DNA from 2 places in the Dechloromonas sp. ARDL1 genome. Region 2 is predicted to be linked to the other one. Evidence: predicted binding sites of a transcription regulator. Region 2 holds the regulator's gene; the other holds the start of a gene.
The links. The regulator FliA, encoded in region 2, starts transcription of late flagellar genes. The targets are predictions, from matches to a motif close to CTAAAGTTNNNNNNNNNNNNGCCGNTA.
Positions count from the first base shown of each region.

Region 1 (7,660 bases), 560 kb from region 2:
CCGGGAAGTTCCGGGCTTCGGCTACCATCAGTTTTGGTATCCCGGCGAAGGCTGTCAGACCGATTTTGACCCACCAGTTGGCGAGCAGCTTTTCCATCAGGTCGAAGCTGCTGCCCGTGTGCTGGGCCGCGATGGCCTCGTTTTCGGCAATCACCGGAATGATGCCTTCTTGAATGACGGCCTTGAACAGCGCTTCCTTGTTTTCGTAGTACAGGTAGAGCGTACCCTTCGAAACACCGGCACGGGAGGCGACGTCTTCCAGGCGCGTGGCGGCGTAACCTTTCTCCACGAAGAGGTCGAGAGCGGCCGCAAGCAACTCTGATGGGCGGGCTTCCTTGCGGCGTTTGCGGGGAGGAGGGGGCAACGACATGGTAATTTAATGACTCTTTGGTCATTAAATTACCATCGCGTTTTACCTCAGGTCAACGGCCTTCCTTGATCAGACGGCCGCTGGTGGATTGAATGGGGCGGGCGTTGTTGCGATACAGGCGGCTGAAGATATTGATCTGCTCCTGGGAGACTTGCACCGGTTGCTTCATGACCAGCCAAAGCACGCCTTCGGAACAAGGAGGTGTGGTCAGTGACCCCATGTAGGTGTAGTAGTTGCGCGAGGTCGGGAGGAGGGCGTTCAAGTCAACGCTGGCGCTCGGCGGGGCGACCGGCATGTTCCGCTCGAGCGGCATATGGTTCCACAGGGTCTGGATGAACGGGTTTTCGGTGCCGCGTTCGAGGAGTACCGCAACTACAGCCAGTTGACCATCGTCGGCCCTGTGCACCAGGTGGGCGACCATGTCGAAGCGCTGGCCATTGATCTTTTCTTCCGACGGACGATGGAAGTGGAACTGGACCAGCTCGTAGGTCTTGCCGGTCAGCGAGATCGAGCCCTCGCCAACCTGCACCTGTACGGTGTGGCCGTTGTCGACGATGCGGAAGGTGGAGGATTGGTACTTGAACGCAATCGGCTCGACGTCGACCTTGATGCCATCCTTGATGTCGATAGGCGACTGGCGTTCGCCGGTGGCGCACAGTTTGTTGCGTGGGTCCAGCCTGCTCCAGTTGTCCGGGCCGCCCGGACCTTCGTAGTCCCAGTGGATATTGGCATGTTGGACAACCGCTTCGGTGTGGGCGAGTTCCAGCATGTAGCCTTCGGGTTTGATTGTTTTCTTAGGCCTGGCCGCAGGCGTCGGTGAGGTGTGGACGATAACGGTTTGCGCCTTGGGCGCCGCGACGGCCGGGGGCTTGGGGGAGGGCTTGGCGACCGGTGCGCTGGCTGTTGGCACGGGTTCCTTGGCGGCCTCCTTCGTAGGCTCGCGAGAGGCTTCTAGCGCCGCTTTCAGATTTGGGCGAATCGATGGAATGGCCGAATGCTCGGCTTCCTTGGCGGTGGTGTCGGCCGCCTTGATGGGGGCGGGCTTTTCGGCCTTGGCCATTTCCGTCTTGAGTACGGCCTCGTTGGCTGCTTTTAGTTCGGTGCCAGCCTCATTTGCCTTCTTGGCGAGTTCGGCGGGCGTGTCTTTCGGCGGGCGGCATACTTCGCGCAGTACCTTGTCATCCAGCGTACCGGAGCGGACGGGGAGCTCTGCGCCCTTGATGTCCTCCTCGCGGATGACCTCGGATTCGTTTTTCTTGAAGATGCGCTTGATGGTGTTGGCATTGCGCGTGCTGCAATCGTAGCGGGTGACGGCTTCGATGACGCGGTAGCCGGCGCCGGATTTTGAGTCAGTGAGTTCCTTTTCGAGAACAACGCGGCCCTGGGCTTGTACCGTGTTGCCGTCGCGCTTCAGGCTGGTCCGGTCAAGTTCGATGCGCTTCCCGGGTTCGGACGAAATCACTTGCCATGTCGGCGCAGCCGACACGCTCCAGGGCAGGGGGGCCAGTAGGCTGGCAATGATCAGGTAGCGCATCTTGTTTCCCTTGGTTTTTCTTTGAATTCCGCATCTTGTCGAAGATATTTCGGCTGATTTCTGAAAATCTTGAGCGGAATTTGTCGTTCCTTGCATTTTGCCTGTATTTCCAGTAACTTGCAGCCCACTCGTTAGGGGTGCCGGCGGATAAGCAGGCTGAGAAATACCCTTCGAACCTGACCGGGTCATGCCGTCGTAGGGAAACGAACGCTGTGGTGGAACCCAGCCCGCTCCTTGCGCGTCTTACCAGGCTGTATTCACGCACGGAGCTTCCATGAACGCCAAAGACACCTTCCTCGCCGCCAATGCCCATGTCGACGAGGCCGCCATCCAGCCGCTGCCGAACTCGCGCAAGATCTACGTCGAGGGTTCGCGCCCGGATATCCAGGTGCCGATGCGGGAAATTTCGCAGGCTGACACGCCGACCGGCATGGGCGGGGAAAAAAATCCGCCGATTTTTGTCTACGACTGCTCCGGCGGCTATTCCGATCCGGCCGCCAAGATCGATATCCGTTCCGGCCTGCCGGCGCTGCGCGCCCAGTGGATTGCCGAACGTGGCGACACCGAGGAACTGCCGGACCTGACCTCCGACTACGGTCGCCAGCGGGCCGCCGACAAGGCGCTCGAAGAACTGCGTTTTCCCGGCCTGCATCGCAAGCCGCGCCGTGCCAAGGCCGGCGCCAACGTGTCGCAGATGCACTATGCGCGTAAGGGCATCGTCACGCCGGAAATGGAATACGTCGCGATTCGCGAGAACCTGAACCGCCGTGCCTACATCGACTCGCTAAAGGCCACCGGCCCGATGGGCGACAAGATGGCCAAGCTGCTCGGTCGCCAGCATCCCGGCCAGAATTTCGGCGCCAGCATTCCGGAAGAAATCACTCCGGAGTTCGTGCGCAGCGAAGTCGCCCGTGGCCGCGCCATCATCCCGAACAACATCAACCACCCGGAAAGCGAGCCGATGATCATCGGCCGCAACTTCCTCACCAAGATCAACGCCAACATCGGCAACTCGGCGCTCGGCTCATCCATTCAGGAAGAAGTCGAGAAAATGACCTGGTCGATCCGCTGGGGCGGCGACACGGTGATGGATCTGTCCACCGGCAAGAACATCCACGAAACCCGCGAGTGGATCATCCGCAACAGCCCGGTGCCGATCGGCACCGTGCCGATCTACCAGGCGCTGGAAAAGGTCAATGGCAAGGCCGAAGACCTGACCTGGGAAATCTTCCGCGACACGCTGATCGAACAGGCCGAGCAGGGCGTCGACTACTTCACCATCCACGCCGGCGTGCTGCTGCGCTACATCCCGATGACCGCCAACCGGATGACCGGCATCGTTTCGCGCGGCGGCTCGATCATGGCCAAGTGGTGCCTGGCGCACCACAAGGAGAGCTTCCTCTACACGCATTTCGAGGAAATCTGCGAAATCATGAAGGCCTACGACGTCGCCTTCAGCCTCGGCGACGGCCTGCGTCCAGGCTCGATCTACGACGCCAACGACGAAGCGCAGCTCGGCGAACTGAAGACGCTGGGCGAGCTGACCGAGATCGCCTGGAAGCACGACGTGCAGACCATCATCGAAGGCCCGGGCCATGTGCCGATGCACCTGATCAAGGAGAACATGGATCTGCAGCTCGAATACTGCAAGGAAGCCCCGTTCTACACCCTTGGTCCGCTGACCACCGACATCGCCCCGGGCTACGACCACATCACCAGCGGCATCGGCGCCGCGATGATCGGCTGGTACGGCACGGCCATGCTCTGCTACGTCACGCCCAAGGAGCACCTGGGCCTGCCGGACAAGGATGACGTCAAGGAAGGCATCATCACCTACAAGCTCGCCGCGCACGCCGCCGACCTCGCTAAGGGCCATCCCGGCGCGCAGATCCGCGACAACGCGTTGTCCAAGGCGCGCTACGAGTTCCGCTGGGAAGACCAGTTCAACCTCGGCCTCGACCCGGACAAGGCGCGCGAATTCCACGACGAGACCCTGCCCAAGGAATCGGCCAAGGTCGCTCATTTCTGCTCGATGTGCGGCCCGCACTTCTGCTCGATGAAGATCACCCAGGACGTACGCGACTTCGCGGCAGCGCAGGGCTTGAACGAAGGTGAGGCGCTGGAGAAGGGAATGGCGGCCAAGGCGGTCGAGTTCGTGAAGAGTGGCGCCGAGGTCTACCGCAAGGTGTAAAGCCGGCGATTGATTTCGGCTAATCCGTAACGAAAAACGGCGGGAGGGTTCCCGCCGTTTTTCATTTAACCTTGCGCCATGGATGTCTTTCTCTCTTCTTCCCAGCTGCTTCCCTTTGTTGCCGCGTCGGTATTGCTGACGCTGGCACCGGGGCCTGACAATCTGCTCGTGCTGGCCTTGGGCATGGCGCGCGGTCGCCGGCAAGGCGTGGCGTTTGGCCTGGGGTGTGCGGCGGGGTGCCTGAATCACACCGCGCTGGCCGCGCTCGGGGTTGGGGCGCTGATCGTCGCTTCCGAACTGGCATTCGGCGCCTTGCGCGTGGCGGGGGGCGTGTACCTGATCTGGCTCGGCATTCAGGCGCTACGTCATGCGGCACCGACCGACGCGCGACGCCTGGTCATTCCCACCGACAGTTGTGCAAGCTTGTTTCGGCGCGGGTTGCTGGCCAATGCCATCAATCCCAAGGTGGTGCTGTTCTTTCTCGCCTTCCTTCCTCAATTCGTGCAAGCGGAACTGGGTGCCGCGGCGTGGCAGATCGTGCAGTTGGGTGTGATCTTTACGGTGCAGGCGGCCGTGGTGTTCGCGCTGATCGGTTTCTTTGCCGGCGCCTTGGGCGAGCGGCTGGCACGGCATCCCGCCGTCACGGCATGGCTGGATCGTCTCGCCGGCGGGCTGTTCCTGTTGCTGGGCCTGCGTCTCCTGAGCGGGCGTTGATCGCGATGGAGTGTCGTCCTGGCTGTGGCGCCTGCTGCGTTGCGCCGTCGATTTCTTCGCTGGACAAACCGGCGGGGCAGCCTTGCGCGCATCTCGATGATCAGTATCGGTGCACCATTTTCGGTCGTCCCGAACGGCCGGATTGCTGCGGCGGCCTGCAGCCGTCGCCGGAAATGTGCGGCGCGACACGCGAGCAGGCGCTGATCTGGCTGGCGAATCTGGAAGCGGCTACCCGGCCGGGATAGTAGAATGCGGCCTCCTCTATCAGGCTGTATTCCATGGACCCGATCCTCCTGCTCAAGGCGCTCATTCTCGGCATTGTCGAGGGGCTGACCGAATTTCTCCCCATTTCGTCGACCGGGCATCTGATTCTGGCTGGCGATTTGTTGAATTTCAACGACGATCGCGGCAAATTGTTCGAAATTGTGATTCAGTCCGGGGCGATTCTTGCCGTCGTCTGGGAATATCGCGAGCGCCTGCTGGTGGTGGCGCGCGGTGCGTTCAGCGACAAGGCAGCGCAGAAATTCATCCTCAACCTGTTCGTCGCCTTCCTGCCGCTGGCCATCCTCGGGCTGGCTTTCGGCAAGGCGATCAAGGCCAATCTGTTCAACCCGATTGCCGTGGCGACGACCTTCATCCTGGGCGCCTTCGTTATCCTGTGGGCTGAAAAGCGAGAGCACAAGATCCGTGTCGAAAGAGTCGAGGATATGACGCTGGTCGATGCGTTGAAGCTTGGCATCGCTCAGGCCTTTGCGCTGATTCCCGGCACCTCGCGTTCCGGGGCGACGATCATCGGCGGTCTGCTGTTCGGCCTTTCGCGCAAGGCGGCGACCGAATTTTCATTCTTTCTCGCCATTCCTACGCTGGGCGTGGCGACGGTCTACCAGTTGTACAAGGAGCGGGCCCTGCTCAGCGCCGACGATATCGGCATGTGGGTGGTGGGCTTCATTTCCGCCTTCATTTCGGCCTTCCTGTGCGTTCGCTGGCTGCTGCGCTTCATTTCCAGCCATGATTTCGTGCCCTTTGCCTGGTATCGCATCGTCTTCGGCATCGTCGTGCTGACCACGGCCCATTTCGGCTGGGTGCAATGGACCGCCCACTGATCCTCTATTTACACGGCTTCTGCTCGTCGCCGGCTTCGTGGAAATCGCGGCTGCTCGGCGAGGAGATGGCGCGCCGCGGGCTGGCGGAGCATTTTGCCTGTCCGCAACTGTCGCCGGTGCCGGACGAGGCGGTTGTCTGCGCTGAAACATTGATCGAGCAGTCGGGCGGCGAGGTCGTGCTGGTGGGATCGTCGCTGGGCGGCCACTACGCCAACCATCTGGCTGAAAAGCACGATCTCCGGGCCGTGTTGATCAATCCGGCGGTGATCGATCGGCTTGATCTCGGTCTTTTCGTTGGCGATCACACCAATTTCCATTCTGGCGAGGCCTTTGCCTTCACCGCGGCGCATGCTGCGCAACTGCGGTCGCAGGTTCGTGTTCCCAGTCCGGGCCGCTATTGGTTGCTGGCCGAAACGGACGACGAGGTGCTCGACGTGAGGCTGGCGGAAGCCTTCTACGCCGGCTGTCGGCAAACCATCCTGCCGGGGGGCGATCACAGCTTCACCAAGTTTCCCGATTTCGTATCGCAAATCATTGAATTCGCTGGGCTATAATCCGCCGATGAACGTATTGTTTGAAGAAGATGGCGGCTTCAAGGCCGGCGGTATCATGGCCGACAACGACAGCTCGTTGCAGGTCGAAATGCCTACCGGCAAGCGGAGCAAGATCAAGGCAGCAACCGTGCTGCTGCGTTTCGATAAGCCCTCGGCGGGCGCCCTGCTGGAGCAGGCGACGCCGTTGGCCGAAGCGGTCGAAGCAGATTTCCTGTGGGAGTGCGTCAGCGATGGCGAATTTTCGTTTCTGGATTTTGCCCGTGATTACTACGGGCACGACCCCGCCCCGGTCGAAGCGACGGCGGTGCTGCTTGCCCTGCACGCCGCGCCCGTCTATTTCCACCGCAAAGGCAAGGGCCGCTTCCGCAAGGCGCCTCCCGACATTCTCGCAGCTGCTCTGGCCAGTCTTGAAAAAAAGCGTCAGCAAGCGCTCGCCATCGAAGGCTGGATAAACGAACTCAAGGCATTCCGCCTGCCGCCGGAAATCGGCGCGCTGACCGATACGCTGCTTTACGCGCCGGATCGCAACAAGCCGGAAACCAAGGCTTTCGAGACGGCTTGTGCCGAAACCGGCCTGACAGCGGCGCAACTGCTGTTCAAGTGCGGTGCGATCAAGTCGGCCTACCATCTGCACTACAAGCGTTTCCTGCATGAGCAGTTCCCGAAAGGCATCGCCTTTCCGGCACTGGAGGCGCCCGGTCTGCCGGCCGACCTGCCGAAGGCCGATGTGCGGGCCTTCTCGATCGACGATGCCAATACCACCGAGATCGACGATGCGCTCTCCGTCGTCAAATTGCCCGGCATCGGTTCGCGCATCGGTATTCATATCGCTGCGCCAGGGCTGGCCATCGCCCATGGCTCGCCGCTCGACGGCGTGGCGCGTGCCCGTCTGTCGACGGTCTACATGCCGGGCAACAAGATCACCATGCTGCCCGATGCCGTGGTCCAGAACTACACGCTGGCCGGCGGTGTCGACTGCCCGGCGGTATCGCTCTACCTGACGGTCAATGAATCGCTGGAAATCCTCAGCCACGAATCGCGGCTGGAGATGGTCCACATCGCGGCCAACCTGCGTCACCACGAAGTCGAGCCCTGGTTCAATGCCGAGACGGTCGGCGGCCCGTTGGCGGACGAGCCTTTCGCTCAGGAACTGCTCCATCTGTGGCACTTCGCCAATGCCTGCGAAGGCCGGCG
Region 1 covers NZ_CP168939.1:4,136,063-4,143,722, forward strand. Annotated here, with positions in the region: gene AB6Q56_RS20465 (TetR/AcrR family transcriptional regulator) at 1-370, opposite strand, end outside; gene AB6Q56_RS20470 (surface-adhesin E family protein) at 423-1,904, opposite strand; TPP riboswitch at 2,028-2,123, shown strand; gene thiC (phosphomethylpyrimidine synthase ThiC) at 2,179-4,095, shown strand; gene AB6Q56_RS20480 (LysE family translocator) at 4,174-4,809, shown strand; gene AB6Q56_RS20485 (YkgJ family cysteine cluster protein) at 4,815-5,054, shown strand; gene AB6Q56_RS20490 (undecaprenyl-diphosphate phosphatase) at 5,088-5,912, shown strand; gene AB6Q56_RS20495 (YqiA/YcfP family alpha/beta fold hydrolase) at 5,897-6,466, shown strand; gene AB6Q56_RS20500 (ribonuclease catalytic domain-containing protein) at 6,474-7,660, shown strand, end outside.
Region 1: the regulator FliA is predicted to act here: its motif matches at 1,952-1,978, upstream of AB6Q56_RS20470 (surface-adhesin E family protein).

Region 2 (7,660 bases):
ATGGCGAAGTCGGCGTGGACTGCCGCGAATCCAGGTTCAGGTTGGCCTTGACGCCATTGAAGCTGCTGCTGGTGTTATAGCCCGTCGCCTTCGGTGCCAGCGCGGAAGCGGAAATCTGCAACGGGGCCGGTGTCGAAGGCACAATGACACCGGACAGTGCGGCATAACCAGTAAGTTTCAGATTCTGGTCATTGACGATATAGCCATTCTTGTCCAGGTGGAACTGACCATTGCGGGTATAGGTCGTCGCCCCGTTCTGGTCCATCTGGAAGAAACCTGCGCCATTGATCGAGATATCGAGCGCATTGCTGGTCGCCGTGATATTGCCTTGGGTAAATTGCTGCTGAACGGCACCGAGATTCACACCGATACCGATCTGGCTGGCTCCGGCACCGGCAAGCGAGGCGGCATAGACATCGCTAAAATGGGTGACCGAAGCCTTGTAGCCGACCGTGCTCGAGTTGGCAATATTGTTGCTGGTCGCGTCAATTGCCTTGGAGGCCGTATTCAGGCCACTCAATGCTTGTTGGAATGCCATTGCTGTTACCCCTTACAGAATTTGCTGGACATCCTTGAAGGCCACATCGCCCAAGGAACCCAAATCAAGGATGAATCCGTCTTTGCTGCGAGTAACAGCAGAAACCGTGCCAATCTTCATTGCCGTAGCGTCGACCTTCTTGCCATCCGCGCTGGCAGCAATGGAAAAGGTGTAATTCCCCTCCTTCATTGCATTACCGGCCTCGTCCTTGCCATCCCAGGAGAAGTACATGATGCCGGCCTCCTGGGCCCCCAACTCTTTCGACTGCACGATCTTGCCGCTAGCGTCCTTGATGGTGAGCGTCACCTTGTCGGCGGCAGCGGCAAGCGAGGCGCCGGCGTATGCCGATTTGCCGGCAGCGAGCGGCAAGCTGTTGCCGGCAACCATCACATTTTTGCCGATGATGCCTGCCGCCTGCAGGCCCTGCGCCTCGTTGTAACCGCTCAGCAACTGGCTCAGCGTGGCGTTCAGTTTTTCGATGCCATTCACCGTATTCAACTGGGCGAGTTGGGTGGTCACCGCCGCGTTGTCCATCGGATTCAGAGGATCCTGGTTCTTGATCTGGGTCATCAGCAAGGTCAGGAAGCGATCCTCCATTTCCGCGGTCGTGCTGGTCGACGTGGTCTTCTTGCCACTGTTGCCGTTGATGGTGGAAAAGATATCGGCAGCCGTGTTCGTTGTCGTGTTGGTGACGCTGGAAGCCATTTTTTTCTCCTGTACGAGTCTTAGCCCTGGGCGATCTGCAGAGTGCGCAGCATCATGGCCTTGGCGGTATTCATGACCTCGACGTTGGTCTGATACGAACGCGAGGCGGAAATCATGTTGGTCATTTCCTCGACCACATTGACGTTGGAAAACGCGACATATCCCTTGTCATTAGCAGCCGGGTTTTTGGGGTCGTAAACCATACGCGGCGGCGAAGCATCATCGACCACCTGGCGCACCCGAACCCCCTTCGAGAGTTCGCCAGCACCACCCATCGGTGTAGCCTCGAAGACAACCTGTTTGGCACGATAGGGATTGCCGTCCGAAGAAACGATGCTGTCAGCGTTGGCCAGATTGGAAGCCACGGCATTAAGACGCATCGACTGCGCCGTCATGGCGCTGGAAGAAACCTTGAATACATTGAACAGGCTCATCTTCGCTCCTTAGGCGTTGGTTGAAGCCATGGCGCTGCGCATACCCTTGAACTTATCGCTGATCAATTGGGTCAGTATCTGGTACTGCATGGCGTTCTCGGCGATCTGCGCGCGCTCGACATCCATATCCACCGTGTTGCCGTCCACAGCCGACTGGGTTTCCTTGCGGAACTGAAGCACTGCCGGTCCGCTGGCCGAACCGCCCGCGATATGCCCCGACGAGGTGCGCGCCAGCGCCACGCCACCGGCCTGCATGCGGCCACCCATCGCGTTCTGCATGGCGGCCTCGAAGTTGAAATCGCGCGCCTTGTACTGCGGGGTATCGGCATTGGCAATATTGGACGCCAAAACCTGATGACGCTGGGTACGCAGGTTGAGCGCCTGACTGTAGACGGAAATACTTTGTTCGATGCTTGCCATGATGAACTCCGGATGATCAGTCTGTGGATAGCACGCTCCGTGCCATGGCCGGCGAACGGCAAATCAGTCACTTTCCGGCAAGACCTTCGGCAATTCTTGCCGGAAGACATGCAGCATCCTGATTGCTCAGGCAAAATGTACGGATGACCCGATACTTGGCTTCCCTGTTTTTCCTCGCGCTCGCCGTCACCGGCCACACGGCGGAAACCGATCTCGTCCTCGATACCGCCGAGCGCTACGTCCGGCAACAAACGCTGGGCTTGCCAGGCAAAGTGCAGGTCAAGATGGGCACTCTGGACGTTACCCGCCTGCCTCCGTGCACCGCTCACGAAGCCTTTTCACCCTCCGGAACCCGGCTCAGCGGCAAGACCCATGTCGGCGTGCGCTGCCTGGGACCGGCCATCTGGAGTGTGCTGGTACCCGTGCATATCGCCATCACCGGTAACTACCTCACTACAAGTCGCCCCCTTGCGGCCGGCCAGACCATTTCCGCCGGCGATCTGATCGTCAGCACCGGCGACTTGAGCGCCATGCCCACCGGTATTCTTGGTGACCCGCAGCTCGCTATCGGCAAGACCTTGCGTAACTCGCTGGGCGCCGGGCAGCCGCTACGATCAGACCAACTCATCGCGCCGCTGGTTATCCGGCAAGGGCAGACCGTACGCGTCATCTCGACAGGCCCGGGATTTGCTGTCAGTTCCGAAGGGAAAGCCATGAACAATGCCGCCGAGGGACAGATTGCACAGATTCGGATGAGTTCGGGACAAACAGTCAGCGGTGCGGCCAAAGCTGACGGTAGTGTAGAAATATCTTTTTAGGCTAAAGTTCTGCCTCGAACGGTCGTTAACAGGATTGAGAAAAAAGTTTTGAGATGATCACCATGAAGATCGACAACAGTTACAAGCCCACGACGACCGGCCTTTCGAGCAAGCCATCGGCGCCTCAAACGGCTATCGCAACGCCGGCACAGGATGCGGTTAGTCTGAGCCAGGTGGCTGGCAGCCTGAATGCGGGTGCCAATCAGCCCCCGGTTAACACGGCACGTATCCAGGAGATCAAGCAGGCCATTTCGGAAGGACGTTTCAAGATCAATCCGGAAGCAATCGCTGACCGCCTGATCGAATCGACCCGCGACCTGCTGGGCCGCGACGGCAAGCACCAGGTTTGATGCCTGACCTTGCCGGCATCCTGGCTCGTGAAATTGAACTGGTTTCCCGGTTCATTTCGCTGCTCGATCAAGAACAGGACAGCCTGAAAAAGGCCAATGCCGACGCCCTGCAAGCGATCACGGCAGAAAAGATGCCATTAATTGCGCAAATGAACAGTGCCGAAGGTGAGCGCATGGCAGCCATCGGCGCCACCGGGCAGCCCGGAGCCAAAGCCAGCATGCAGCGCTGGTTGGAAGACAACACCGCAGATGCCGCCGTTGCGAAAAACTGGCAGCAACTTCTGGAATTGGCCCGCGAAGCCAAGGCACTGCATGACCTGAACATTCAGTTGGTCGAAATGCACCTTAGGAACGCAACGGAAGCGCTCGCTATCCTGACCCAACCGCCGGAATCCTCAAGTCTCTACGGGGCCAGCGGCCAGACCATGGGCAGTTCGGGCAGTCGTATCGTCGACTCGGCCTGAGCAAGCAGGACAGCCCGCTCACTGCCCCGGACGCAGTTCCTTCACTTCCGTCGGCTCCTCCGGACGGTTTGAATCGATCAGGATACTGACGCGGCGATTCCTGGCCCTTCCCTCTACGGTCGTATTCGTTTCCAGGGGCCGTGTTTCGCCATAACCGATGGCAGTCAGGCGTTCGGCGCCGACACCGCCTTCGTTGAACAGTCGCAGCACGGTGGTGGCCCGCATGGCCGACAACTCCCAGTTCGACGGGAATTGTGCCGTGGCGATCGGCACGTTGTCGGTGTGCCCCTCAATCGTGATCGGAAAATCAGAATCAGCTAGAACCTGGGCGATCGCCTGCATTGCACTGATCGATGCTGCTTGCAACCTGGCCTGACCCGCCGGAAAAAGAATGCTGTCGTTGATCTCGACCGTGACGCCGCGACTGGTTTCGAGCAACTTCACTTTGCCCTGCGCAATCAAGGGCTGCAGTGCATTCTTGATATCGTCGGCGACATTTCGCATCTTCTGTCGCTGCTCGCTCTTTTTTTCTTCCACCTTCTTCTGATCGGGTAGCTTGTCGGGCTTGGCAATCGGCTTCACCGGCAGCAACGGCGCCCCCTGAATGGTCGCAATCGGCTGCCCCCCCGGTTGCCCTGTCGTATTTTTAAAAGCGTTGGTCAGCGAATTGGACAGAACCTTGTATTTCCCCTCATTCACCGACGAGATGGCATACATGACCACGAAGAAAGCGAAAAGCAGGGTGATGAAATCGGCGTATGACACCAGCCACCGCTCGTGGTTTTCATGCTCTTCCTCGCGGCGACGCCGAGCCATCAGTGCAGATAGCCCTTGAGACGACCTTCGATGATGCGCGGATTGTCGCCCACCGCGATACCGACCAGTCCGTCGACCAGCATTTCACGGGTCGCCACCATGCGGCCGATGTAATACTTCAGCTTCCCGGCAATCGGCAGATAGACCAGATTGGCCAAGCCTACGCCATAGATCGTAGCGACAAAGGCAACCGCGATACCGGCCCCCAGTTTGGTCGGATCGGACAAATTTTCCATCACGTGGATCAGCCCCATGACCGCACCAAGAATGCCGATGGTCGGCGAGTAGCCTCCTGCGGATTCCCAGATTTTGGCGGACTGCCGCAGCTCATCCTCGTAGGTGTCGATCTCCACTTCGAGCAACTCTCGGATACGCTCAGGGTCGGCGCCATCGACCAAGAGCTGCAGGCCGCGTTTGGTGAATTCGTCCTTGACGCGAGGCATCTGGTTTTCCAGCGCCAGCAGGCCCTCGCGTCGCGAAAGTTGGCTCCACATCAGTATTTGCTCGATCAGCCGCTTCTGCTCGATGACCGGTGGAACCCACACCCACTTGACCATCTTCATGCCCCGTCGAAAAACATGGATAGGGCTTTGCAGTAGGACGGCACCCAGCGTGCCGCCGAGAACAATCAAAAGAGCGGTCGGCTGAACCAGCGAGCCGACATGCCCACCTTCGAGATACTGGCCGCCGACAATGGCGAACAATCCAATGGCCAGACCGGCCAGACTGATCTTATCCACCCGCACGCTCCTTGCGTCGTTTGGCTGCCTTGGGCACTTCCCCCACCATGCGGGTTCGCAACCGGGCAATAGCCTGGCTATGTAGCTGGCAGACCCGTGACTCACTGACCCCCATGACCTCACCGATTTCCCGGAGATTGAGGTCCTGCTCGTAGTAAAGCGCCATCATCAGCTTCTCACGCTCGGGCAGATCACCAATGGCTGACACCAGCAGCGCCTTCATGCCTTGATCTTCAAGTATCGCAGCCGGATCGGCGTTGTTGTCGGTGAAGTGACGCTCCAGAAAGTCGTCATCGCCCTCACCGGAAAAATCCTCGAAATAGACGAGTTGGTGACCGCGCGCGTCGTGCAGGGTTTTCTGATAATCGGCGAGAGAAAGGCCCAACGAATCGGCTAGTTCGCGCTCGGATGGCGCCCGCCCGTACTCATGTTCGAGCTGATTGATCGCTGTTTCGATACGGCGCAATTCACGCCTGAGATTCCGGGGCAACCAGTCGTTTTCCCGCAGGCCGTCGAGCATCGCGCCGCGCACTCGCTGCGTGGCATAGGTTTCGAACTGCGCCCCGAACCCTTCCTGATAACGGTCGATGGCATCCAGCAGCCCGATCATCCCGTTCTGGACCAGATCATCGAACTGAACGCTGGGCGGCAGGCGCGCCATCAAATGGTAGGCGACACGTTTCACCAGCGGCACGAAGCGCTGAACCAACTGTTCCCTGTCTGGCTGCCCGGCAGCGGTATACATCAGGCTCGTAATACGTTGGGAGTTATACGTTGGCTCAAGTGTAGCAGTTGCTGCATGAACTGTTCGACTCCGCCGGCCTCGCTTTCGCTGCGCTGCCAATACAGCATGTCCGAGGCGATATCGCGGAACGCTGTAGCTGCTACCGAATCCGGAGCCTGCACCAGCACCGGGCGACACAACTGAGCGGCTAGACGAAGGGACTCATCCAGCGGGACGGCTCCGGCATAATCCAGGCGAGCAATACCGCGCTGAGCGGCGACCTGAGCGATGTTCTCGTAGATCGATCGGGCATCGGGCTGGCTGCGCACCTTGTTCACCAGAATGCGGAAATGCTTCCGGGAAAAAGCATGGCTCACTTTCTTGATGAGCGAATAGGCTTCGGTGATCGATGCACTGCTTCCAGAGAGAACGACCACCGCCTCCTGAGCCGCGATGCCAAACGGAGAAAATCCGTGAGGATGCGCTGTACTGGCATCGACCAGAATCACATCGACAGGCCGGTCGAGACCCGACATGGCATCGAGCAGGGTCTGCTGCTGATGCAGGGACAGACGTCCCAGTTTCTTCACCGCACGCGCTGCCGGCAGGACGCGAAGACCGTGCATCGGCTGCAGCAGCACTTGCGACAGTGGCAATTCGCGCTGCACCACATTGAGCAGATCGCTGCGGGCGACCAAGCCAAAGGTGGCGGCGATGTCATCGCCCGGCGCATGCTCGTCGATGATCAGCACCTCCTTGCCAAGACGCGCCAAGGCCACGCCGATGTTGGCCACGGCCACACTGCGTCCGACACCTTCGCAACCGGCAACAAAGGTGACTACTTGCAGTTGCTGCCCGCCCCCGAGAAGCCGACGCAGGCCGGCAGCCTGGTCGACGCGAAAATCAGCCACGACGCCCTCCCGCCGCAACCATACCGGCGTTCGCCATCATCATGGCCGGTTCGATCCCGTCATACTTGTGGGGCGAGGCTTCCGGCACGTCCTTGAAAGCACGATGCAGCAGATAGCTCCGGTTCGGGAGATGAATATCTTCGGGCACGCGCTGCCCATTCGAGACGTAGAGCAGCTTCAGGCTGTGACGCATGATCACGTCGAGTGCCGTGGCAAGACTGGCCGCCTCGTCGATCTTGGTCAGGATACAGCCAGCCAGCGAATCGCCGGCATAGGCACGCACCACGTCATCCAGAGTATCGCCGCGCGCGGTCGAATTGAGCAGCAGCACCCGCTGCACGTCGCATCCGGCCAGCATGTCGGTCAATTCGGGAACCAGCTTGTCCTTCTGGCTCATACCCATGGTATCGATCAACACCATGTGCTTGTGCTGCAGTTCGCTGAGTGTCTGGCGCAATTCTGCGGCATCCTTGACCAGATGCACGGACACTCCGAGGATACGTCCATAGATGCGCAATTGTTCGTGGGCACCGATCCGGTAACCGTCGGTGGTGACCAGGGCCACCTTGCTCGGCCCGTGACGCAGCACACAGCGTGCGGCCAGCTTGGCGGTTGTGGTAGTCTTGCCCACGCCGGTCGGCCCAACCAGCGCATAGACACCACCTCGATCGACGATGTCATTTTCGTTGCCCAGCGTCATCAGCGAACGATCGGCCGCGCCCTTGACCCAAGCCATGGCT
Region 2 covers NZ_CP168939.1:188,599-196,258, reverse strand. Annotated here, with positions in the region: gene flgE (flagellar hook protein FlgE) at 1-538, opposite strand, end outside; gene AB6Q56_RS00950 (flagellar hook assembly protein FlgD) at 551-1,243, opposite strand; gene flgC (flagellar basal body rod protein FlgC) at 1,264-1,677, opposite strand; gene flgB (flagellar basal body rod protein FlgB) at 1,687-2,097, opposite strand; gene flgA (flagellar basal body P-ring formation chaperone FlgA) at 2,241-2,915, shown strand; gene flgM (flagellar biosynthesis anti-sigma factor FlgM) at 2,969-3,265, shown strand; gene AB6Q56_RS00925 (flagella synthesis protein FlgN) at 3,265-3,729, shown strand; gene motD (flagellar motor protein MotD) at 3,748-4,545, opposite strand; gene AB6Q56_RS00915 (flagellar motor protein) at 4,545-5,285, opposite strand; gene AB6Q56_RS00910 (RNA polymerase sigma factor FliA) at 5,278-6,030, opposite strand; gene AB6Q56_RS00905 (MinD/ParA family ATP-binding protein) at 6,030-6,920, opposite strand; gene flhF (flagellar biosynthesis protein FlhF) at 6,913-7,660, opposite strand, start outside.